2 regions of the Arthrobacter sp. Z5-13 genome follow, and region 1 is predicted to be linked to the other one. Evidence: predicted binding sites of a transcription regulator. Region 1 holds the regulator's gene; the other holds the start of a gene.
What was found. The regulator Rex, encoded in region 1, represses fermentation and respiration genes when NADH is low (regulators of the CRP and FNR family bind a similar motif). The targets are predictions, from matches to a motif close to CTTGTGAANNNNTTCACAAG.
Positions count from the first base shown of each region.

Region 2: the regulator Rex is predicted to act here: its motif matches at 5,866-5,885, upstream of araB (ribulokinase).

Region 1 covers NZ_CP096460.1:961,993-974,185, forward strand. The annotation lists gene M1E02_RS04525 (HAD family hydrolase) at 103-921, opposite strand; gene M1E02_RS04530 (glutaredoxin family protein) at 1,052-1,306, shown strand; gene M1E02_RS04535 (redox-sensing transcriptional repressor Rex) at 1,402-2,097, shown strand; gene M1E02_RS04540 (hypothetical protein) at 2,186-3,043, opposite strand; gene M1E02_RS04545 (hypothetical protein) at 3,272-3,925, opposite strand; gene M1E02_RS04550 (YceI family protein) at 4,212-4,760, opposite strand; gene M1E02_RS04555 (histidine phosphatase family protein) at 4,975-5,640, shown strand; gene M1E02_RS04560 (TlpA family protein disulfide reductase) at 5,643-6,269, shown strand; gene M1E02_RS04565 (cytochrome c biogenesis CcdA family protein) at 6,283-7,038, shown strand; gene resB (cytochrome c biogenesis protein ResB) at 7,038-8,906, shown strand; gene ccsB (c-type cytochrome biogenesis protein CcsB) at 8,906-10,027, shown strand; gene M1E02_RS04580 (PLD nuclease N-terminal domain-containing protein) at 10,058-10,447, opposite strand; gene M1E02_RS04585 (DUF4229 domain-containing protein) at 10,555-10,863, shown strand; gene M1E02_RS04590 (1,4-dihydroxy-2-naphthoate polyprenyltransferase) at 10,887-11,768, opposite strand; gene M1E02_RS04595 (AMP-binding protein) at 11,828-12,193, opposite strand, start outside.
Region 2 covers NZ_CP096460.1:4,147,839-4,160,031, forward strand. The annotation lists gene M1E02_RS19345 (hypothetical protein) at 1-425, opposite strand, end outside; gene M1E02_RS19350 (alpha/beta hydrolase) at 563-1,648, opposite strand; gene araA (L-arabinose isomerase) at 1,788-3,308, opposite strand; gene M1E02_RS19360 (L-ribulose-5-phosphate 4-epimerase) at 3,334-4,029, opposite strand; gene araB (ribulokinase) at 4,026-5,801, opposite strand; gene M1E02_RS19370 (alpha-L-arabinofuranosidase C-terminal domain-containing protein) at 5,962-8,463, opposite strand; gene M1E02_RS19375 (ABC transporter substrate-binding protein) at 8,804-9,784, shown strand; gene M1E02_RS19380 (sugar ABC transporter ATP-binding protein) at 9,864-11,387, shown strand; gene M1E02_RS19385 (ABC transporter permease) at 11,387-12,193, shown strand, end outside.

The DNA of each region.
Region 1 (12,193 bases):
CCAAAGCGTCAATGCCCGTTGCCTCTCGAGGTGGCGGGCATTTTTGCGTCCTACGGTTGGTACGGCAACGGTGATTCCAGCGCAGGCGGGCCGCAGCTTCTGCTAAATAGTGGGGCCGCGGAACCGCGAGAAGCCCTTCCAGAGCCCATAGACCGCACCGCCGACCGTGGCTGCCTTCAGCCCCAGGGTGGCGGCTCGGCGTCCTGAGCGGAAATCGTAGACAGGCCAGTTGTTCTCCCGGGCATGCCGGCGCAGGCGTGCGTCAGGGTTGATAGCCACGGGATGCCCCACCATGCTGAGCAACGGGATGTCATTGTGGGAGTCGCTGTAGGCCCAGCACCTTTTGAGATCCAGGCCCTCCTCGTCAGCGATGGCCTGCACTGCCACGGCCTTGGCGGCCCCGTGGAGGATCTCGCCCACCAGTTTGCCGGTATAGACCCCGTTCTTGATTTCTCCGACCGTGCCGAGGGCTCCAGTCAGTCCGAGGCGGGTCGATATGACGGTGGCTACTTCGATGGGAGTCGCCGTTACCAGCCAGACCTTCCGGCCGACCCGGAGGTGCTGCTGGGCCAGGGCTTTGGCGCCGGGCCAGATCCTGGAAGCGATCATTTCGTCAAAGACCTCTTCGCCCAGGACTTTGATGTCTTCAACGGTGATGCCTGCTGCAAGCAGGAGGGCTGAATCGCGGACTGCATGGACGTCGTCGAGGTTCTCGCCGAGAATCACAAACTTGAACTGTTTCCAAGCGAAACCAGCAGCCTGGGTCAATGTGAACGTCCCGCGCTGGTGCATTTTCCGTGCCACGTGAAACAGGCTGGCACCCTTCATGAGGGTGTTATCGACGTCGAAGAAGGCGGCCTCGCCGTGTTGCTGGGTGGCAACCGGGCGGCGGACCACAGCAACGTACTTCTCCTCGGGCATGCCACGAGTCTAGTCAATGCGCGGCATGGCTGCCGCCTGCGGCGCTCTGTTGCTCCCCTCGTGCGATACCTGAAGGCGATTCAGGTCACCAACGTCGACGACGGCGGACAGCGCGGGCTACCGTGGAACCATGGGAAAACCAGACGTCCTCCTGCTCACTAAAGCCGATTGCCATCTATGTATGGCCGCGCGCGACGCCGTCGGCCGCGTCGCTGACGGGCTCGGACTGGAGTGGCGCGAACAGTTGGTGGACAATGACCCGGATCTCCGTGAGCGCTACGCCGAAGAGATTCCGGTGGTCTTTGTCGATGGGATTCAGCGTGACTTCTGGAAGATCGACGAAGCCCGGCTGACCAGAGTTCTCCAGCAGGCGATGGCGAAGTAGGCCTGGACCAAAGTCCGGATGACGTTGTTCCCGCTTTTGTTGACTCAAGTGGTGGGCCCTAGAGTGGACTCACAACGCGACGCAATGGAGCAGATGTGACTTCGCTCGATTCATCCCCGGAAGCAGTCCGCGGGGATTCCGGAACTGTTGCAAAGCAGATTCCGCCTGCAGCCGTGGCACGGCTCACCCTCTATTTGCGCGCCCTGACCACCATGCTGGCCGAAGGCGTGGACAGGGTCTCCTCCGAATCACTCGCTGAGGCCTCGGGCGTGAGCTCAGCCACCCTCCGCAAAGACCTTTCTCACGTAGGGTCCTACGGGACCCGCGGGGTCGGTTATGAGGTTCAGTACCTGAGCAGGAACATTTCAGCGGCCCTGGGCCTCACCAAGGACTGGAAAGTGGCTATCGTAGGTGCCGGTAACCTCGGAAAAGCGCTGGCCCGGTACGGCGGATTTGAATCGCGCGGTTTTGATGTTGTGGCCATTTTCGACGCCGATCAGATGATCGTGGGCAACGAGGTGGGCTGGCTGCGAGTAAGCGACGCCGCGGACATGGAGGCCGTCCTCCAGCGCACAGGAGCGAACATGGTGGTCCTGGCGCTGCCTGCCGCTGTCGCGCAAAGCGTGTGCGACCGGGTGGTGGCCGCCGGTGTCCGTAGCATTCTGAGCTTCGCCCCGGTGATGCTGCAGGTCCCGCCCGGCGTGAATCTCCGCAAGGTGGACATGGCCACGGAGCTGCAGATCCTCGCCTATCACGCACAAAGGACGCAGGCACCGGAGGAGCTGGAGTAAATAACCCTGCTCCGCCGGGGCGTGCGTCCTCAGCGTGGATCTCTATGGCCCTGTGTTCCAGCGGCCTGCGCGGCGAGCCCTACTGGCTCTAGCGGCCGTACGGCTGCGAATACGGGCTGGCGAAAGGCTGCTGCTTGCTGAAGTACGGTGCAGCGCCGGGGAGGTACAACAGGACGATTGCGGCGATGCCGGCCGCAGTGCCAATGGTTGCCCAGCTCAATGAGAAGAGGCCAAAGATGGACAGGGCTGCAAAAACGGTTCCCAGTATGCGGGCCCAGTTCTTTCCCTTACGCACGTTGAACGCCACCAAGGCGTACAGTCCGGCGGTGATCACGGCGAATACTGCGAGCACTCCGACGATCATGCCTTTGAAGTCTTCGAACGGGATCTCCCCTTGGCCTTGGGCGGCCATCTGGTCTTCAAACTGCCCGCGTACGGCAGGGTCATCGAGTGTCGGAATGACCAGAAGGATGCTTAGAACTGAGATAACAGCCGAAAGGATAAGCAGGTAGAAGGAGATGTTTACCAGCTGTGGCACCGGGCTGCTGGAGCTCGGAAGCTCTGAGGGGTACTGCGAGTACGGTGACTGGCCGTAGGGAGACTGCCCATAAGGAGACTGGCCCTGCTGCGGCTGGCCGAACTGATTCTGGCCGAACTGCTGCTGTGCAGGGTTCTGGCCGTACTGCGGAGCCCCATACTGTGGCTGCTGCGGAGCGTTCTGCCCATACTGCGGCGCCCCGTACTGTGGCTGCTGCGGAGCGTTCTGCCCGTACTGGGGCTGCTGCGGAGCGTTCTGCCCGTACTGGGGCTGCTGCGGATTATTCTGGCCGTACTGCGGAGCGTTTTGCCCATACTGTGGCGGCGTGTTCTGGCCATACTGAGGGGCGTTCTGGCCGCCAGACTCAGGCTCATCCTGGTTGGCGGGAGGGACTGGGGGAGTGCTCATGTTCGATCCTTCATGTGTCGACTTCGAAAATCGGCTACCGGGATCAGTGTGATGCCCCTGCCCCCAGCATTGGTCTTGCTTCCACCGTACCGCGCTTGGTGCGGCAGCGGGATCATTCGCAAGAGGTATTCCTGTTGGATTTGAAAGGCCGCGGCAGGGGATTCCCTGCCGCGGCCTTCACTGCTTAACTAACCCGTTGGGGGCGCTTACGCCCCTTGTTGTGCGCTGTCAGCTTTTGAAATGTTCCTGGGACTGCGGCAGCCACATCATGACGGCGGCGGCGACAGCTGCCGCCGTCCCGATCAGGCTCAGTACGCCTGTAAACAACGAGAAGGGGAGCGCCACAAGCGCCAACCCACCGAAAATCGACAGGACCAGCCGGGCCCAGCGGGCACCTTCCTTGAGCCGGATGGCAATGAAGATGTACACGGCGGCCCAAATCAGGCTGAAGATCAGCGCGACGCCAGCAATGCCACCGGCGTTACCCACGATGGTGACGAGGCTGCCCACAACACCGAGCACAGCTGCGCCAACCCAGAGCCAGTAGGAAATAACCAGTTGCTGGGGTACACCCTGGGTGTTGGTCACGCGCTCTTTGAGGTTGTTGAAATCCAAAGCAAACGTGTTGCGCGCAGGGGCGGCATAGCCGAGGCCTGCTGGTGGCGCGTTGTTAGCCGCTCCGGCGGGGGCGGCATAACCTGGCTGCCCCGGCGCCTGGTATCCGCCTGGCGACTGGTAGTTACCGGCCGGATAACCCTGGGGCGGCTGCTGGCCCTGCGGCGCCTGATAGGCCGGGGGCTGCTCGTAAGGAGTGGGCGGGACATTGCCGGGAGCCGGCTGCCCGGGCTGCTGAGGCTGAGGGGCATCACTTGGGTTGGTCATGGCTTTCACTGTAGACGGCAGTACCCCTGTTATCTAGGCAACTTTGGGCTAACTCGCCGTAAATGGCCAAGAATTTACAATCGTTGTACGACGGAGCAGGTTAAGCTGCATATTCCCTGACGGCCCTTCGTTTTGAGCTCCGGTCCTGATGACCCCTTAAACGCGCCCCCTTTAAACTCCGCGCCCCCGTCCCAGGAAACTGGAACAGGGGTGCAGGGGCAGGAATCAGTTTCCGCCGGATCAGCGGAGCGGAATCAGCAGAGCGATGCTGACCGGTGTCGGCTGATTAGGCAGCCGGGGCGATGAAGGCCAGTTCAAGGTTGATGGCAACCTTGTCGCTGACCAGGACCCCGCCCGCTTCGAGGACTGCGTTCCAGGTGAGGCCGAAGTCCTTGCGGCTGATGGTGGTTTCAGCGGAGACGCCGGCGCGGGTGTTGCCGAACGGGTCAACGGCTGCTCCGTTGAACTCGGTCTCGAGGGCAACCGGACGGGTCACTCCCTTGATGGTGAGATCGCCCTGGAGTTCGTAGCCGTCACCCTTGGGCACAATGCCGTTGGAGACGAACGAGATCTCCGGGAACTTCTCGACGTCGAAGAAGTCCTCGCCACGGACGTGGCCGTCGCGGTTGACGTCGCCGGAGTCGAAGCTGGCTGTCTGGATGGTGGCGTTGACCTTGGAATCTGCAACGTTGTCTGCCAGATCGAGGGTAGCTGTAGCTTCCTTGAACTGGCCGCGGACCTTGCTGATGCCTGCGTGGCGTACCGTGAACCCGATTTCGCTGTGCGAGGAGTCGAGGGTCCAGGTGCCGGTGGTGAGGTTGGTGGGAAGTGACATTTTAGTTCTCCTTGTTGTGCGAAAGTTCGGGTCGGAAACCATCTGATCATTACTTGAAGCATCATCTGTTGAAGCCTCAAGTAATCGCTTCACCCAGTATAAACATGCATTTGCATCTTTTATTCCGACCAGGCGGAACTTTTTTCCGAGGCCTCTAGTTCTACTTCTTGTAGAAGATTTCAGATCGCCCGTCATCTTTGAGAAACTGGTATACATGCCCCAAGCCACCGTTCATTTGCTTCGCCATGGCGAAGTCCACAATCCCGCCGGAGTCCTCTATGGACGCCTGCCCGAGTTTCATCTCTCGGAGCTTGGACGGGAGATGGCCCGCACCCTGGCGGAGCACTTCAGCCAGCGGGCTTCGCATGGGGCAAATATCGTCTACCTTGCCGCTTCACCGTTGACCCGGGCCCAGGAAACGGCGCTCCCCATATCCGAGGCACTCAGGCTGGACATCGCCGTCGAAGATCGCATCATCGAAGCCGAAAACTACTTTGAAGGCATGAAGGTCACCAAGGCGGAGCTCCGCAGGCCGAAGCACTGGCCGCGCCTTGTGAATCCCTTCCGCCCTTCCTGGGGCGAGCCGTACAAAAAGCAGGCACACCGCGTGATGGCTGCCGTCCAGGACGCGCGGCTCAAGGCGTTGGATCTGGGCGGAGACGGCGCGGAGGCCATCCTGGTGGCACACCAGCTCCCCATCTGGGCCACCAGGCTCAGCGCAGAAGGTAAGCCGCTCTGGCACGATCCGAGGAAGCGTGAGTGCACCCTGACGTCCCTGACGTCCCTTGTTTTTGACCACGAAGGTGCACTGGTGCGCGTCGACTACACCGAGCCCGCCGCAGCACTCCTCCCGGGTGCCTCCAACACACCGGGAGCCTGAGCATGCAAGGCCCAAACCCCAACCGCGGTCCCAACACCTCACGCCGCAGTGTCCTGGCAGCCGGAGGTGCGGCATTGGCCGCACTCACCCTTGGCCTGTCCGCTTGTGCACAGGAAGACGCTTTGGCCAAGCAGGCCAGGGCAGGGGACAACAAGAACTACGTGGCAGGAGATGGCTCCGTTACAGAGTTCGCAACGGCTGACCGCAAAGCCGCGTTGGGTATCAAGGGGGCCTTGTTCAATGGCTCCACGGTTGAACCGGCTGACCTCTTGGGCAAGGTCACTGTGCTCAACTTCTGGTTCGCGGCGTGCGCCCCATGCCGTGTGGAAGCGCCGCTGCTGGAAGAACTGCACCAGGAGTTCAAAGATCAGGGTGTGCAGTTCTACGGCGTCAACCTGAGGGATGAAAAAGCGACGGCAGAAGCGTTCGACAAGTCGTTCGGCCTGACTTACCCCAGCTTCAACGATAAAGATGGCGGAGTCCTCCTGGCTGTTTCGGGCCTGGTCCCGCCTGGGGCTGTTCCCACCACGCTCGTCCTGGACAAGGCCGGCAGGGTGGCTGCCCGCGTGCTCGGGGAAATCGAAAAAGGCACTTTGAAGGCCCTCATCGCCGCGGCCGTGGCTGAGTAGCGGCGGTTTCCCAGTGAACAGTCCTTTTGCCGAAGCCATCCTGAATGGATCGCTCCTGCTTGCCATCCCGGTGGCGCTGCTGGCAGGACTGGTTTCCTTCCTCTCACCGTGCGTGCTGCCGCTTGTACCGGGCTATCTTGGCTACGTCACAGGGCTCACCGGCGTGGACCTGCAGAAGCAGAGGCGCGGCCGGATGCTGGCAGGAATCGGCCTGTTCGTGCTGGGTTTCTCGGCCATCTTTGTCCTGTTGGGCGGAGCCTTCGGGCAACTCGGAACCCTCATCACCGGTCCGGAAAACGCCTGGATCACCCAGATTCTTGGCCTCCTGGTCATCGTGATGGGCGTGGTGTTCATGGGCGGGTTCGGTTGGCTTCAGCGGGATGCCAAAATCCATGCCAAACCACCCGCCGGGCTCTGGGGCGCACCCTTACTGGGAATTACCTTCGGGCTGGGCTGGGCTCCGTGCATTGGCCCCACCTACTCGGCAGTGCAGCTCCTCAGCCTCTCCGGCGGTTCCTCCGCCGCCAAGGGGGCCTTCCTGGCTTTCGTGTACAGCCTCGGCCTGGGCATTCCGTTCCTCCTGATCGCGTTGGCGGTCCGCCGGGGAATCGGTGTGCTGTCCTTTTTCCGCACGCACCGACTCGTTATCCAGCGGATCGGCGGAGGAATCCTGATCGTCCTGGGCATTCTGATGGCCACCGGCCTGTGGGGAGCCTGGGTCACCGGGTTGCAGTACTGGTTCCAAACCGATGTGAAGTTGCCAATCTGATGAGCGAGCGTGTGAAAGAACAGAAGAACTCTCCGGAGACGGCCACCAGCCAAAAGGCACCCAAGGACACTGCGGCCAATCCTGTTTCTGCGGCGAAAGCTGAAGCAGCCCTCCCCGCTCTTGGCGTCAAGGGTACGCTTCGCTGGGCATGGACGCAGCTCACCAGTATGCGTACCGCCCTGTTCCTGCTCCTCCTCCTGGCGGTGGCCGCTGTGCCCGGTTCACTGTTCCCGCAACGGCCTGCCAACCCGTCGATCGTCACCCAGCGCATCAAGAATGACGGCGATTTAGGCAAGGTACTGGACGCCCTCCAGTTCTTCGACGTCTACTCCTCCGCATGGTTCTCCGCCATTTACATCCTGCTGTTCATCTCGCTGATCGGCTGCGTAGTGCCCCGTGCAATAGCGCATTACAAGGCCATGCGCTCCCAGCCTCCCCGGACGCCTAAACGCCTTTCCCGCCTCCCGGAATACGGCACCCTGATGGTTCCGGCGGACGCCGGGATCCCGGCGTCGCGCGCTGTAAATGAAGCCGCCGGTCTGCTGAAGAAGCGCGGTTACCGCGTTGAGGTGAGGGACGACGGCGGCGCGCAGCCGTCTTTGGGGGCAGAGCGCGGCTTCCTGAAGGAGGTCGGGAACCTCGTTTTCCACACATCCCTGATCGGGGTGCTGGTCTCCGTAGCGGCCGGCGGACTCTTTGGGTACAGCGGGCAACGCATCCTGGTTGAAGGCGATACATTCGTGAACACCCTCGTGGGGTACGACCAGTTCACGCCGGGAACCAATTTCCAAAGCAGCCAGCTTCAGCCCTACTCCATGCGGCTGGACAAGTTCCGGGCCACCTTCGACTTGGAATCGCGGGGCAAGATCGGTCAGCCGATCGACTTCAAGGCCGACGTCACCACCAAGGAATCACCGGATGCCCCGGAAAAGCAGCAAGTTCTCAAGGTTAACGATCCCGTAAGCCTGGGTGGTACCAGCGTGTATCTCACGGGCAACGGCTACGCGCCGTTGGTCACCATCCGCGATGGGCAGGGAAACGTGGCCTTCCAAGGTCCTGTGGTGGCACGGTTGCAGGGAGATAACTACTACTCCTCAGTGGTCATCAAAGTCCCCGACGCCAAACCTGACCAGCTGGGCTTCGTCGGTTTTTTCCTTCCCACCGAGGCTTTCACGCAGGATGGCATTTCCTTCAGTGAGTATCCCGACCTCCTCAATCCAACATTGACCCTAAGCTCCTTCTACGGTGACCTTGGACTGGACGACGGAGCTCCCCAGAACGTCTTCGAACTCGACGTCAAGGAACTGAAGCCGCTCAACGCCAGGAACCTCGACGCCGGCGGCATCACCCTCAAGCCCGGAACCAGCCAAACGTTGCCAGATGGCAAGGGATCCATTACTTTCGACGGCGTGAAGCGCTACATCGGCGTCGATATCCACCACAACCCCGGCCAGCTATACGCGCTAATTTTTGCACTGCTGGCCGTGGGCGGACTGGTCACTTCCCTGTACGTGAACCGGCGCAGGGTCTGGGTGCGTACCGGCACCCACGAGGACGGCCGCACCATGGTGGAGTACGCACTCCTGGCTCGAGGCGAGGACCATCGGCTGGCCGGAGAAGCCCAAGCCATCCGTCAATTGCTGGTTGAGGAGTGGGGCTTGGAGTCCCAGGACGCCAAGGCCTCCCGGGATTCCCAGAGTGTTCCCAGCGGGCAGGCGGACAATGATGGGGCCGAACGTGCCGCCGATTCAGAGGCTACCGAAGCAGAAGAAGCCGAAGCATCAGAAGCCACGGCGGCCACAAAAGCCCCCGCAGCAGACGTTATCCAGTCAACAGCAGGCTCGGCAGAGTCTAAGAAGGACCAGTAATGCTTGGCATCAACGAAACCATGGGCTACTACAGTGAGCTCTTTATGCTCCTGGCGGGTGGCACTTACACAGTGGCCTTCATTGCCTTTGCCTGGGATTTGGCGAAGAGCAGCAAGGCCCTCCGTGCAGTGGACCTGAAGGCAGCGGCAGCAGCCGAAGCCCTGGAAGATGCATCGTCGCCTGCCGCAGCCAAGATCCCTGTTGCCGCAGGCTCTGTGAAGGCAGCAAGTACCGACCGCACAGACTCTGACGTCAGCGGGCCCGTTGGGCGGGCCGAGCGGCCGTCGTCAGCAGTGTCTGCCGCAGGTGCCGGATCAGGGGTTGGGCAGACCGCGGATGCCGGTATGCGTTATGGAGCCGAGCGCCGGGTTCCTGCCCGTGTGGCAGTGGCGCTGACCGTCCTCGGGGCCGCCATCCACGCTGCCGGAGTACTCACCCGTGCCTTGGGCGCCGGGCGGGTTCCGTGGGGAAACATGTACGAGTTCCTCACTACAGGTGCTTTTGTAGCCGTTGTGGTCTTCCTGGTGGTGTTGATCCGGCGCGACCTGCGGTTCCTGGGCACTTTCGTGGTGGGGCTGGTGATCATCATGCTGGTGGCTGCCGGTACTGCTTACATGACCCCCGTGGGCCACCTCGTCCCTGCCCTCCAGAGCTACTGGCTGATCATCCACGTCTCCATCGCCGTGCTGTCCTCGGCGCTTTTCACCTTGACCTTCGCCATGTCCGCCCTGCAACTGGTGCAGGCCCACCGGCAAAAAAGCATTGCTTCCGGGGGAGTGGACAAACTGGGCTTCATGCGGCTGGTGCCGTCCGCGCTGAGCCTCGAAAACCTCTCCTACCGGATCAACGCCATAGCTTTTGTCGGATGGACCTTCACCCTGATGTTCGGCGCGATCTGGGCCGAAAAGGCGTGGGGCCGCTTCTGGGGTTGGGACACCAAGGAAGTCTGGACGTTCGTGATCTGGGTTGTTTACGCCGGATACCTGCACGCCCGGGCCACGAGGGGCTGGACCGGAACGCGGGCTGCGTGGCTGTCGATCGTTGGCTACCTGTGTGTGGTCTTCAACTTCACCATCGTGAACCAGTTCTTCAACGGCCTTCACTCATACTCAGGGCTCTAGCATCCCGGACATTGCCTGCCCGTAGCGGGGTTACTTAACTTCGTCGTTGCCCTGGGCATCGTCGTGGCTGTCGCCGGATCCCTCGCCGCGCTTCTGTTCCCGCGCGTCGAGCTGGTCCTTGAGCTTCTTCAGCCTGTCAGCCTCAGCCTGGTTGCGGCGCTTGAGCTCCAGAGCACGGAGAAACTCGGGATCGTCATCGGGGGCCGAGGGGTGGCGGAAGGTTTGCTGCACTGGCCGGTTGCCACGCGGACGGCCAAAAATGAACCAAAGCGCCGCACCGATGACCGGCAGGACCACCATCACCACGATCCAGGCAGGCTTGGAAATCCCGCGCGTGAGCCGCCGATCAGTGCGGATCACGTCAACCAGACCATAGACAACGATGGTAAGTACGGCGACGGCGAGCAGAACGCGGGGCATACACCCAGTCTAGCCTCCGGGGGCACTTCACATGGCTACGGTTGGATCACAGGGAGGCGCCGGTCCCGCCGCTCAAAGCCGTCTTCCGGGGCGGCTAAACTTGAAGCGTGGCTTTCCTGAAATACTCCCTGATTCGTTTGGCACTGTTTGTGCCGTTGTTCGTGCTTTTCCAGCTGCTGGAGCTGGGCGCCATTCTGTCCGTGATTTGCGCGGGCCTCATCGCATTTGCCATCAGCTACCTGTTCTTCCAGAAGCAGCGGGACGCCGCCGCCGGAGCCGTTCATGAGCGGTTCTCCGGCCGTGCCAAACCGATCCGGACGGCTGGCGAGGTGGACGACGCGAACGCCGAGGACAGCCTGGTGGACGCCCACCCGGACGTCACGGTCAAAATGGACAAGCGCCCCAAAGACGCCTGAGCGCCTTCCCCCGCAAGAGGGCCCTAGACGCCCCGGGTCAGTACCAGGCCTGCAGAGAACAGCACGCTGTACCCCAGGTTGATCAGGCCCGTCTGTTTGAGGACAGGGATGAGGCTCTTGCGCTTCCTGCCGTTGATCATGAGCCAGGAGGGCATCAGGCTCGCGGGAATGAGCAGAAGTACCAGAAGCATCCATGGCCGCCCCGGTGCGAGAACCACCACAAGCAGGATCGCCACAGCCAGCATCAGGACGTAGCTCTCCCGTGCGTGCTTGTCTCCGAGGCGCACGGCCAGCGTCTTCTTGCCGGCCTTGGTGTCGGTGGGAATATCCCTGACGTTGTTGGCCATCAGCAGGGCGCAGGCGATGAGTCCGGTGCCTATGGCGCCGATGATGGCGGCCAGGTTCACGTGCCCTGCCTGGGTGTACGTGGTGCCAAGGGTGGCCACAAGTCCAAAGAAGACGAACACGAAGACATCTCCCAGGCCCAGGTAGCCGTAGGGGTTTTTCCCGCCCGTGTAGCCCCATGCGGCCAGCACGCAGCCCAGGCCCACCAGGATGAGCCACCAGGCCTGCGTGATGATTACCAGGGCCAGTCCGCACATCATGGCCAGCGCAAAGGCTGCAAAGGCTGCGTGTTTGACCTGGTCCGGGTGGGCGGCGCCGGACCCCACAAGGCGCAGCGGCCCCACACGGTCCTCATCGGTGCCGCGGATGCCGTCAGAGTAGTCGTTGGCGTAGTTGACGCCAATCTGCAGCAGCAGCGCCACCACAGCGGCAAGAGCGGCGTTTACCGGCCGGAAGGCACCCATCTCGAAGGCGGCGGCCGTGCCGATCAGTACCGGAGCGATCGCCGCCGGCAGCGTGCGCGGACGGGCGCCTTGGATCCATTGGGCGGCTGTTGCCACTGTGAGTACCTCTTGCTGGTTCAGGACGCTGCGGACGTGCAGCGGGTTGCAGGTCTACTTTACTTTCCCTGATGGAGCTGGTTGAGCAACTCCGTCATAGCCAGGCGGTCAGGTTTTCCGTTAGGCAACAGAATCAGTTCCGGTGCAGCCATTACTGTCTTGGGCTCCAGGGGGCCCGGCAGGTGTTGACGGTTGGCGGTGAAGCCGCTGATCCCCTCCTGCGTACTGTCAGCAACAGCCACGTAGGCAGCCACAGCCTGGCCCCACTCCTCGGACGGAACGCCGGTCACAAAAGCTGCGGTGACGCCGTCGAGCTTTTCAAGTTCTGCCTGCACGTGGGCGGCGGAAACCTTGACGCCTCCGGTGATGACGACGTCGTCTGCTCTGCCGAGCACGGTCAGGATGCCTTCTGCGTCAATGGACCC
Region 2 (12,193 bases), 1.4 Mb from region 1:
TCCACTACGTCTGTAACCACGGGCACCAGCAGTACCGGATCCACCGTTGACTGAACGGTTGACTCAACGGCCCCCACTACCTCAGCGAGTGCGGCGCCGACGGTCGGAATGGTGCCTGCGACGGTGTCGCTGGCAGCTTCTGTCACCGTATTGGTCACCGTGTTCACCGGTTCGGTCACGGCATCCGTTTCCGGAAGCAGCGTGTTCGACGGGAGTTCGGCAAGGGCCGGAAGTGGGACCGTCGTGGCGGACGCTTCCTCGAGAGTGGTGGTGCCGGTCTGCGTCGACTGAGGCACGAGGTCAGAATCCGACAGGGCGGCGCTGGCGGTTCCAGCACCCCAGATCAGCCAGGCCAAGGCAGCAAAAGCGGCGAACAAAAAAGGGCGCAGGACACTTCGGCGACGATCATTTGGCGCGAGGTCCATTTTCCACCACCACATGCACAAGGGGAGGCCAGAATACGCCCGACGCCATAGCATCGTCTAGACCACGGCGCTGCCTTCCAGACCATGCCTGACCCACCAGGCGCAGCGGTCCAGCACCTTGAGCGTGGCCTGCGAGCCTAAGGCGCGGTGTGCTTGGCCAGGAAATCGAACGTCTGGTCCCGCGCATCCTGGGCCGCTTTGTAGTCCAGATGGAACTGGTACTCGTGCGGAAGCGCCGGCTCGTGCCCGGCAGGGAAGAACAGCTCTGTCACTGGCACCCCTGCGGATTTCAGCCGGTTGCTGTAGGGGATGGACTGGAGCCACGTGAGGCCGTCACCGTTCCCACCGCTGATGAACGTGGGTGGGAAATCGCCGGTGACGAACTCCACGGTGGACATGGTGCTGCCCGCATAGGTGTCCGACCAGTCCTTGGTGCCCGTGTACCCCCAGAGGGATATTTTGAAGCCCCAGGCCGCAATACCGTTGAGATCCGCCATGGCCTGGAGATCGTAAACGCCGCAGTGCAGGATGGTGGCGGCCAGCTGCTTCTTCTCCAGCGCGGGTTCGATGCCCAGGAGGTTGGCATAGGCGGGGTTCACGGTGAGCGTGGCGAGCTGGCTGGCCAGTTGCGCACCGGCAGAATCCCCGGCGAGCACAATCTTGTTCGGATCGACTTTGAGTTCGGCAGCATGCTCGATGATGTACCCGAGTGCCTTGTTGAGGTCCTCCACCGCAGCCGGGTAGGTGGTCTCCGGGGCTATCGGGTAGTCGAGGCTGATGGTCGTGTATCCCTTGGCTGCCAGGATCCGAAGATAGGGCTCCACATTGGTTTTGTTTCCGGAGATCCAGGCCCCGCCATGGATCCAGACGACGGCGGGCAACGGCCCGGCAGCGCTCTCGGGAGTAAAGGCGTCCAAGGTGCCGCCCTCCATGTAGGCAACATCCCTGCTTTCTGCCATCGGAGTGTCGGGAACGTACGGAAGCATCTCTTCGACGGTGGACTTCGCTCCGCCCTCGAACACGCTGCGGATCAGGAGTGCGGATGGCCAGGGAGTGATGGACAGGGCAATCAGTGCCACGAGGACCAGCACTATGGCGACGTCAAGAATCCGAAACCTTCTTCGCCTGACCTTTGGGTCCCGCTTCTCCTCGAAATCAGCCAAGGCAACGTCTACCGTGTTGCGGCGTTCAGCGGTGATGGCAGTCGGTTCTAAAGGTCCCATTGCGCGCTCTCCCCCGGTCAGGCGTTCAGGATCTGTTCAGAGCTTCAGGATAGGGCAGAGGGCCGGACTTAAACAGGAGCGGGGCGTGGTGGATGTCCACCGCGCCCCGCTCCGTTCCCTAAAAGAAAACGGTCAGTTCTTAGAGCCCGCCGGCCAGCTTGTAGTAGGCGGCGTTCCAGTTCAGCTCTTTCTTGAACTGCTTGATGGTGGTGTTTTCGTCAATGGTGAGCAGTTCGGTCTGGGCGATCTCTGCGAAGTCCTCGAACACATCCATCCCGACTGCGGTGGAAAGCACCGTGTGGTGGGCCGCTCCGGCCGTGAGCCAGGCTGCCGCGGACGTGGCGAAGTCAGGCTTGGGCGACCACAGGGCTCGGGCAACCGGAAGGTTGGGCAGGGGCTCGTCGAGGTCCACGACGTCCACGGCGTTGGCAACAAGGCGGAAGCGGTCGCGCATGTCGGACAGGGCCACCACAACTCCCGGGCCGGCGTCGGTGTCGAAGACCATGCGAACGGGGTCTTCCTTGCCGCCGATGCCCAGCGGGTGGATCTCGACGCGCGGCTTGGAGGCTGTCAGCGACGGGCAGACCTCGAGCATGTGCGCCCCGAGGATCTTTTCCTGGCCCGGTGTGAGGTGGTAGGTGTAGTCCTCCATGAGCGAGGCGCCGCCGGGCAGTCCCGCGCCCATGACCTTGGCCGCGCGGACCAGGATGGCTGTCTTCCAGTCGCCCTCGGCACCGAAGCCGTAACCGTCGGCCATGAGCCGCTGCACTGCCATGCCGGGGAGCTGCCGGAGCGCGCCGAGGTCCTCGAAGGAGGTTGTGAACGCGGCGGAGCCGTTGCCTTCCAGGAAGCTGCGGAGGCCGAGCTCGATCCGTGCACTGTAGCGCAGCGATTCGTGCCGGGTACCGCCGGCCTTCAGCTCCTCTGCCACCTCGTAGAGGTCCTCGTACTCAGCAACAAGCTTGTCGACGTCGGAGTCGGCAGTACCGTGCACGGCGTCAGCGAGTTCGTTCACCGACCAGGTGTTGACTGATACGCCGAACCGGAGCTCGGCCTCGGTCTTGTCCCCCTCGGTGACAGCGACGTTGCGCATGTTGTCACCGAAGCGGGTCAGTTTCAAGGTCCGGACGGCAGCCCAGCCGGCAGACGCGCGCTGCCAGACACCAACCTGGCGGGTGACCTCGGGGTTGGAAACGTGGCCCACAACAGTCTTGCGCGGAATGCCCAGGCGGGACTGGATGTAGCCGAATTCGCGGTCGCCGTGGGCGGCCTGGTTCAGGTTCATGAAGTCAAAGTCGATGTCCGCCCAGGGCAGTTCGACGTTGGCCTGGGTGTGCAGGTGCAGGAGCGGCTTGCGGAGCAGATCCAGGCCCTGGATCCACATCTTGGCGGGAGAGAACGTGTGCATCCAGGCGGTGACGCCGATGACCTGATCGGCGGAGTTGGCCTCCAGTGCAGTACGGCGGATCGCGTCTGAATCGGTGAGGACCGGCTTCCAGACCACCTTAACCGGAACGGAGGATGAGGCGTTGAGCTGGTTGGCGATCTCCTGGGACTGCGCTGCGACCTGCTTCAGTACGTCCTCGCCGTAGAGGTGCTGGCTGCCGGTCAGGAACCAGACTTCATACTGTTCGAGCGAAGTGTTGTTGGCGTTGTTCATGATGACTCCTGGAAAAAGTGGGGGCCTACTGGCCGTAAACGTTCTGGTAGCGGGCGTAGAGGGATTCGATGGCTGCTTCATCGATGGGCAGCGGTTCGCCCAGCTGCCTGGAAATATGGACGGTGCGTGCCACTTCTTCGCACATGACGGCTGCCTTGACGGCGGATTTGGCATCTTTGCCGATGGTGAAAGGCCCGTGGTTCTGCATGAGGACTGCCGGTGAATGGGAGTCCTTGAGAGTGTCCACAATGCCTTGGCCGATGGAGTCGTCACCGATGAGGGCGAACGGCCCCACGGGGATGGATCCACCGAACTCGTCGCTCATCATGGTCAGGACGCAGGGGATTGCCTCGCCCCGCGCTGCCCACGCCGTGGCGTAGGTGGAGTGGGTGTGCACCACTCCACCGACCTCCGGCATGTGCCGGTAGACGTACGCATGGGCTGCAGTGTCCGACGACGGCGCGAGGGCCGGGTTGCCCCACTCCCCCTCCGCCGGGTCACCATTGACAGGAGTCCCGAACAGGTCCGTGACCACCATCGACTCGGGGGTCAGATCGTCGTAGGAGACGCCGGAGGGCTTGATGACCATCAGGTCATGGCCGGGGACGCGGGCCGAAACGTTGCCAGCGGTCCACACCACCAGTTCATACCGGGTCAGCTCCGCATGCAGGGAACAGACCTCGGCGCGCAGCCGGCCGATTGTTTCCAGGAGCGTGCTCATGCGTCTACCTTCTCTGCCCGCTCAGCGGCGTCGGATTCGCTTGCTTCACTGGAATGACCGCCCAGGCCGGGTTTGGCCGCCCGCTGGATCGCCTTGAGCCGATGCATCACGTCATTCGCACCGCGGCCGAAGTAATCGTGCAGGGTACGGTATTCCTGGAACAGGGCGTCGTACGCGGCCACGTTCTCGGGAATGGGCACATAGACCTCTCCGGGCTCCGACCCCATAGCGGCCGCTGCCTCCCGGATATCCGGGTAAGCGCCGGCTGCCACAGCGGCATGGATGGCGGACCCCAGGGCAGGTCCCTGGGTGGAACCGATGGTGGAGAGCTGCAGCCCTGTGGCGTCCGCATAGATCTGCATCAGGAGCTTGTTCTTCAGCAGCCCGCCGGCAACGATGAATTCCTTGACCGGAACTCCTGAGTCCCGGAATGCGTCCACGATGGTGCGGGTGCCAAAGGCCGTAGCCTCCAACAGCGCACGGTACGTGTCCTCCGGCTTGGTGGCAAGGGTCTGGCCAACCACTACGCCCGAGAGCTCGTGGTCCACCAGCACCGAGCGGTTACCGCTGTGCCAGTCCAGGGCAATCAGCCCGTGCTCGCCGATGGCCTGGCGGGAGGCCAGTTCCGTCAGGTACTCATGGATGCCCAGCCCCGCGGCGGCTGCTGCCTCGTGGTACGCCGGCGGAACACCGTTCTTGGTGAACCAGCCAAAGATGTCGCCCACACCGGACTGGCCGGCCTCGTAGCCCCAAAGGCCGTCGACGATGCCGCCGTCCACCACGCCGCACATACCCGGAACCTCGTGCAGCTCCGTTCCGTTCATGACATGGCAGGTGGAGGTTCCCATGATGGCCACCAGCTGGCCGGACTCAACAGCCTTCGCCGCCGGTGCAGTAACGTGCGCGTCAACGTTTCCGACGGCGACGGCGATGCCCTCCGGCAACCCGGTCCAGGCAGCGGCCTCGGCAGTGAGGTAGCCGGCGGCGTCGCCAAGGCGGCCGATGGTGTGCTCCAGCTTGTCGCTCACGAACGTCTCGAACGCCGGGTTCAATGCCGTGAGGAAGTCTGCGGAGGGGTAGCGGCCGTCCTGGTAGATACCCTTGTAGCCGGCGGTGCAGGCGTTGCGGACGTAGTTCCCGCTCAGCTGCCACACAATCCAGTCGGCTGCTTCAACCCAGTGATCCATTGCTTCATATGCCTGCGGGTCCTCTTCCAGAAGCTGCAGGCCCTTCGCGAATTCCCACTCGGAGGAAATGAGACCGCCGTAACGGGGCAGCCAGCTCTCGCCCAGTTCAGCGGCGAGGGTGTTGATGCGGTCCGCCTGCGGCTGGGCGGCGTGGTGGCGCCACAGTTTTACGTAAGCGTGCGGACGGTTGGCGAACTCCGGCAGTTCGTTCAGCGGTGTGCCGTCAGCCTTGACGGGGACCATGGTGCAAGCCGTGAAGTCGGTGGCGATACCGATGACCGCGGCAGGATCGATGCCGGCTTCGGCGATGGCAGCGGGAACGGCGTTCCGGAGCACATCGCGGTAGTCGTTGGGAACTTGAAGGGCCCAGTCAGCGGGAAGCCGCACGCCGCCGTCGCCCGCTACATCAGCGGGCAACGCCTCCGTGACCACAGCATGCGGGTAATCAAATACACCGCTGCCCAGTTCCTTGCCATCCGAGACGCGGACCACCACAGCACGGCCGGAGAGGGTGCCGTAGTCAACGCCGATGACGTATTGCTCAGCCACGGAACCGTGGTGAGCGGGAGAATTTTCGTTCTGCATATCTGCCTCCAGGGAAGAGGCAACGACCTCTTTTGCCTTCGTTGGAAATTGATGGTTATTACTAATTGTGAACGCTAACACGGCCGACGTCAAGACGCTGATACCGCTTTCGGAAAGGTGATACCCAGCCATCGGGAACCGGCTGGGTATCACCTCGGTTTTACTTGGTTTTTTGGCCGTCAACCGGCGCAAGCCGGATGAACGTCACCGATTTCGGTTGGAAGTTGTATGTGAAATTAGTGCCTGCACCTGTGAACACACTGGCTGCCGGAACCAGGTTTTGACCATCACTGGTAGTGGTCAAAGTGGTCACTGCGGCGCTGGAGCTGATCTTTGGTGTTCCAGCGACTTTGACGTCGACGGCGGCCGCCTCACCCGAGGTGTTGACTACCTTGAGGATTGTTTCCCCTGTCTCGGCATCTTTGGTGGCAACGGAGTAGATGGGATCCACCGGAGTTTCGTCAATCGTCCCCCAGAGGACATCGTCGAGGTACAGCTTGGCTGTTGGCCCTGTGACTTCGATCCGGATATCGTACTGGCGGCCCGTCTCAATGGTGGTGCCGGTTTCGATCAGGGTGCTCTTTGCCCCGTTGACGGCCTTCTCCACCACTGACTTGCTGTTGTTCCAGCCGCCCAGGTTCCACCAGTAGTAGTTGCCGGTGTCCTTGACCCCGAAAGCGATGAGGAATCCTTCTGCACCGGCAGTCTTGGTGGCCTTGGTGTTGAGGGTGTAGTTGCTCCACGCCGGGTTTCCGGCGGTGACCATAGTGTTCAGCGCTGTGGTGCTCGACTGGACGTAAGCGCCGTCCTGGACTGACCAGGTTCCAACTCCGTTGCCCGTCCATGCCGAGGCCGTGCCGGCGAAGTCATCAGTAAACAGCTGGCTGCCGTCCGCACTGGTGACCCTCACGTCGTCGTACTTTGCCGCGGTGGCCCATGTCGAGAGCCCGATCTGGCCGGTAATGGGTGGTGCCGCCAGGCCCGGGGCGTTGTTCTGGGAGCTGGGCACAACGTGGCTGCCGACGTTGTTCATGAAGAGCTTCTGCACTTCGAAGTTGGGCGTGGTCCTGATGGAGGTGCCGTTGAAGAACATAAGGTCCGGGCTCCACTGGACGTTGGCTTCGTTGGCGATCAACGGCGCGTAGGAAGCCATCCGGACAACGTCAGCATTCCGCTCCAAGCCCGTCATGAATGACGCTTCGGCCAAGGCGTTCTCCGGCTTGTTGGCCAACGAAGCGAACTCACCGAGGAATACCTTGTAGCTGTCGCGGTCATAGGAGTCGTAACGGTGGTTGTTGGTCAGGAACCAGTCGGGCGAGTTGTAGTAGTGCTCGTCGACGAAGTCGACCTTACGGTCGGCGTTGAATTTGGAGAGATCATCGAAGTTGGCCCCCTGATCGTCCGGGCCGGTGTTGCCGATGACCTGGATATCGGGATAGGCCGCCTCAACAGCGTCCTGGAACTGGATGAAGTACGCCTTGAACTCCGGCTTGTACTCCTCGTTGCCCAGGCTGATGCGGCCCAGGTTGTAGGGCGCAGGGTGGCCATAGGCGATGCGCTTGGCGCCCCATTCGGTACTGGCGTCTCCATTCGCGAACTCGATCAGGTCCAGGGTGTCCTGGATGTACTTGTCCAGGGTTGCCTGGTCGGGGACGGCACGGTTGTCGCCGCAGCCGGTGACACCGACGGGGACCACGGGAACGGGGATGGCCTTGAGGTCTTCGGCCCACTGGAAATACTCCATGTAGCCGAGGCCGTAGGTCTGGTTGTAGCCCCAGAAGTTCCTGTTGGCGGGACGCTGCTCAACCGGGCCAATGGTTTCTTTCCATTGATACGTACGGGAGCGGGTGTAATTGGGCGCAGAGTAGGAGTCGTAACTGCCGGTGTTGACGATGCAGCCACCGGGAAACCGGAGGAACCCGGGATTGAGTTCAGCGATTTTTTCCGCGAGATCCTTACGCAGCCCATGGCCGTTCCACGTCTCCTGGGGCATCAGCGAAATCATGTCCAGGCGGACTGTGCCTGTCCCCTGAACAACAGTGGAGAGCCGTCCCGACGCCGTCGAGGACTTAGGCGAAAGAGTCACATTGTATTTTTTCCAGGCATCACCCTTGACCTTGATGCTGGCCAGGTCAAGCCGGGTGCCTTCAGGTGTTTCCAGTGCGACGGCGAGAGTGGAACCCGCCGGATTGGAGGTTCTGGCCCAGACGGAATAGTCGTACTTCTTGCGGGCCTCCAGACGGTGTCCGCCGTTCCAGCCGCTGTTGCGGACGCCGACGCCGGCTCCTGCACCAGCGCCGGCAGTACCTGCCTCGATCAGCAGGTAGTTCCGGTTGTTCTCGTTCAGGCGATGGTCGTCGTTCTGAACAGAGGCCGTACCGGCGCTTCCGCGCTGGAGGATTTCCCATGCACTGAGCGGAGTATAGGAGCGGTTGTCCTCTGAATCGAATTCGAAGGACCTGTTCTGCACCAGTTCGGCGTAGATGCCCCCGTCCGCGCCCTGGTTGATGTCCTCGTAGAAGGCGCCATACATCGTCGGAGCTATATCAGGACCGGCTTGGTCAGCGTTCACTGTAATGGTGCGGTTGGTGGTTTCGGCGTGGGCGGGAAGAGCCGGCGCGAGGGTGAGGGTGGCTGCCGCGAGCGATCCCGCCAGGGCCATGGTGCAAGCCCTCTTTACGGGGCTTGGACGAACTGTGCTTTGCATGGGAGGTGAGAACCCTTTCTCCATTGAACGGCTGCGGCCCGGGCTGCGGTTTGTGAACGCTAACACACCGGAGGCTGTAGAAAGTATTGTTCAGGCCCTGGTCAAAAGTAAAGAGGGTCAGCCATAGAGAAGCCGGCTCCTTGCGTCATAAACCGACAGTGTCCCAATTGTGATGTCCGCTACTTGACGCATGTCATTGTTAGCGTTCACACTTGCTGGCAGAGCAAGCAGCTCACAGCAATGGCGGTGTTAGGTCTCCCGCCTGCATGTAACTAACGCTTCCGGGAGGAATGTTGTGTTTAAGAAATCTCTAGTCGCCGTTATGGCCGCGTCAGCTATTGCCCTCACTGCCTGTGGAGGTGGCGGCCAGGCCGCTTCCAGCACCGGCGGTGCGGATAAGAAAATCGTGATGGGCTTCGCCCAGGTCGGCGCGGAAAGCGGCTGGCGCAGTGCCAACACCAAGTCTGTTCAGGAATCCGCCAAGGAAGCCGGCATCGACCTGAAGTTCTCCGATGCCCAGCAGAAGCAGGAAAACCAGATCAAGGCGATCCGGTCCTACATCCAGCAGAAGGTCGACGTCATCGCCTTCTCCCCCGTGGTTGAGTCCGGCTGGGACACCGTCCTGAAGGAAGCCAAGGACGCGAAGATCCCCGTGATCCTCACCGACCGTGCCGTGGACTCGGCAGATAAGACCCTGTACAAGACGTTCCTGGGTTCGGACTTCGTCCTCGAAGGCAAGAAGGCCGGTGAGTGGCTCGTTGGTGAGTCCAAGGCCGCCACCGATACCGTGAACATCGTCGAGATCCAGGGCACCACCGGTTCCGCCCCGGCCAACGACCGCAAGGAAGGCTTCGAAGCGGCCATCAAGGCTGACCCGAAGCTGAAGATCATCGCTTCCCAGAGCGGTGACTTCACCCGCAGCGGCGGCAAGCAGGTCATGGAAGCGTTCCTGAAGAACAACCCGGACATCGACGTCGTCTTCGCCCACAACGATGACGAAGGCCTCGGCGCGATCGAAGCCATCGAAGCCGCCGGCAAGGTCCCGGGCAAGGACATCAAGATCATCACCATCGACGCCGTCAAGGACGGCATGACCGCCCTGAGCGCCGGCAAGATCAACTTCATCGTCGAGTGCAGCCCGCTGCTGGGCACCCAGCTCATGGACCTCGCCAAGAAGGTCCTCGCCGGCGAAACAGTCCCCGAGCGCGTCGTCACCGAAGAAACCACCTTCACCCAGGAACAGGCCACCAAGGCCCTGCCTACCCGTCAGTACTGAGCCCCGCTCACCTGATCGTCCGTGCGGCGGCAGTACCTACACTGCCGCCGCACGGATCAACACAGAAAAGATATCTAGGATGAACGAACTCGTTCCGGTCGTCGAGATGACCGACATTGCCATCGGATTCCCAGGGGTCAAGGCCCTTGACGACGTCAGCTTCCGTCTTTTCCAAGGCGAGGTACACGCCCTTATGGGCGAAAATGGGGCGGGCAAATCCACCCTTATCAAAGCGCTGACTGGTGTCTACACCATTGATTCAGGCCGGATCACGGTCCTCGGCCAGCAGAAGAACTTCTCTACCCCTGCGGAATCCCAGGCGGCCGGCATCAGCACGGTCTACCAGGAAGTCAATCTCTGCACCAACCTCACCGTCGAAGAGAATGTGATGCTGGGCCGCGAGCCCCGCCGTCGCGGTTCCATCGACTGGCGTGCCGTGCGCGCCCGGACCCGTGAGGTCCTGGCCCAGCTGCACCTTGAACACGTGGAACCCGGTTCCCTGCTTTCCGAACACTCCATCGCGGTGCAGCAGCTGATAGCGATCGCCCGCTCCGTCGAGGTCAACGCGAAGGTCCTGATCCTGGACGAGCCCACGTCAAGCCTTGATGCGGACGAAGTGAACCAACTCTTCCGCGTGATCCGTGACCTGCGCGACCGCGGCGTTGCCATCCTGTTTGTATCGCACTTCCTCGAGCAGGTCTACGAGCTTTCAGACCGCATGACCGTCCTGCGCAACGGCAAGCTCGTCGGTGAGTACATGACCCGGGACCTGTCCCGCATGAACCTCATTTCAAAGATGATCGGCAAGGACCTTGAGGTCCTTGAGGAACTCGACCAGGCTTCCACCCGCTCCCAGGCCCGGCTTGCAGCCAATGCCCAGCCCTTCATGGAAACAGCCGGCCTCGGAAGAAAGGGCTCTGTCTCCAACGTCAATCTCTCCATCTACCCGGGCGAGGTAGTAGGGCTGGCTGGACTGCTCGGAGCAGGGCGTACAGAAACTGCCCGTCTGCTCTTCGGTGCGGACAAGGCCGACGAAGGTTCAATCAAGGTCAAGGGAGAGCCGCTGAAAATGCGCAGCCCGCGGACCGCGATCGACCACGGCATCGGTTTCTGCTCCGAAGACCGCAAAGAGGAAGGCCTGATCGGCGACCTCACAGTCCGCGACAACCTTGTGCTGGCGATGCAGGCCACCAAAGGTTGGGCCCGCAGGATCCCCCGCCGGGTGCAGGACGAGCTCGTTGCCGAATTCATCGAGGCCCTCGACATCCGTCCGGCAAACCCCGAGGCTCTGATCCGCAACCTCAGTGGCGGCAACCAGCAGAAAGTCCTGCTTGCGCGTTGGATGGTGACATCCCCGGACCTGTTGATCCTGGACGAGCCGACACGCGGCATCGACATCGGCGCGAAAACCCAGATCCAGAAGCTGGTCAACCGGTTGGCGTCCGAGGGCATGTCCATCCTCTTCATTTCCTCAGAACTTGAGGAAGTGCTCCGGCTCAGCGACCGCATCGCCATTATCAAGGACCGGGCCATGGTCGCCGATATCAGTAACGACGACGTTTCGGTCGAGGACGTCCTCACAGTCATCGCCGGAGGCGCATAGTGAAATCCATTCTGAAAAACCGACTGGCCTGGCCGGTCATAGCCCTTGTCGCCCTGCTGGCGGTCAACCAGATCTTCCGTGCAGACTTCCTCAGCCTCAGGATGCAGGACGGCCACCTCTACGGCAGCCTCATCGACATCATGCGGAACGGCGCTCCCACCATCCTCATCGCGCTCGGCATGACCCTGGTCATCGCTTCACGCGGCATTGACCTTTCTGTAGGCGCAGTGGTGGCCATCGCCGGCGCCGCGTCATGCGCCTATATCGCGGCCTCCCCGGAGCCCGCTTCACCCGCCACAGCAGCAGTAGCCGTCCTCATCGCCGTTGTAGCCGGCCTGGTCCTTGGAGTCTGGAACGGGTTCCTGGTTTCCACTATCGGAATCCAGCCCATCATTGCCACGCTGGTGCTCATGACCGCCGGGCGCGGCATCGCCCAGCTCATCACGGACGGCCAGATCGTCTCCGTGACCAACGACAGCTATAAGGCAATCGGGGCGGGCTACCTCTTCACGCTCCCCATCTCCATCCTTATCACCGCCGTCGTGTTCATCCTGGCCGCTGTCCTGACCCGCAGGACCGCCCTGGGTACCCTGATCGAGGCAGTGGGAATCAACCCGGTTGCCAGCCGGCTGGCAGGCCTGCGCGCCCGCAACATCATCTGGATTGTGTACATCTTCAGCGCGTTCTGTGCAGCTATCGCCGGGTTGATGATCAGCTCCAATGTCACTGCAGCGGACGCCAACAACGCCGGGCTCTACATTGAGATGGACGCCATCCTCGCCGTCGTAATCGGGGGCACCTCACTT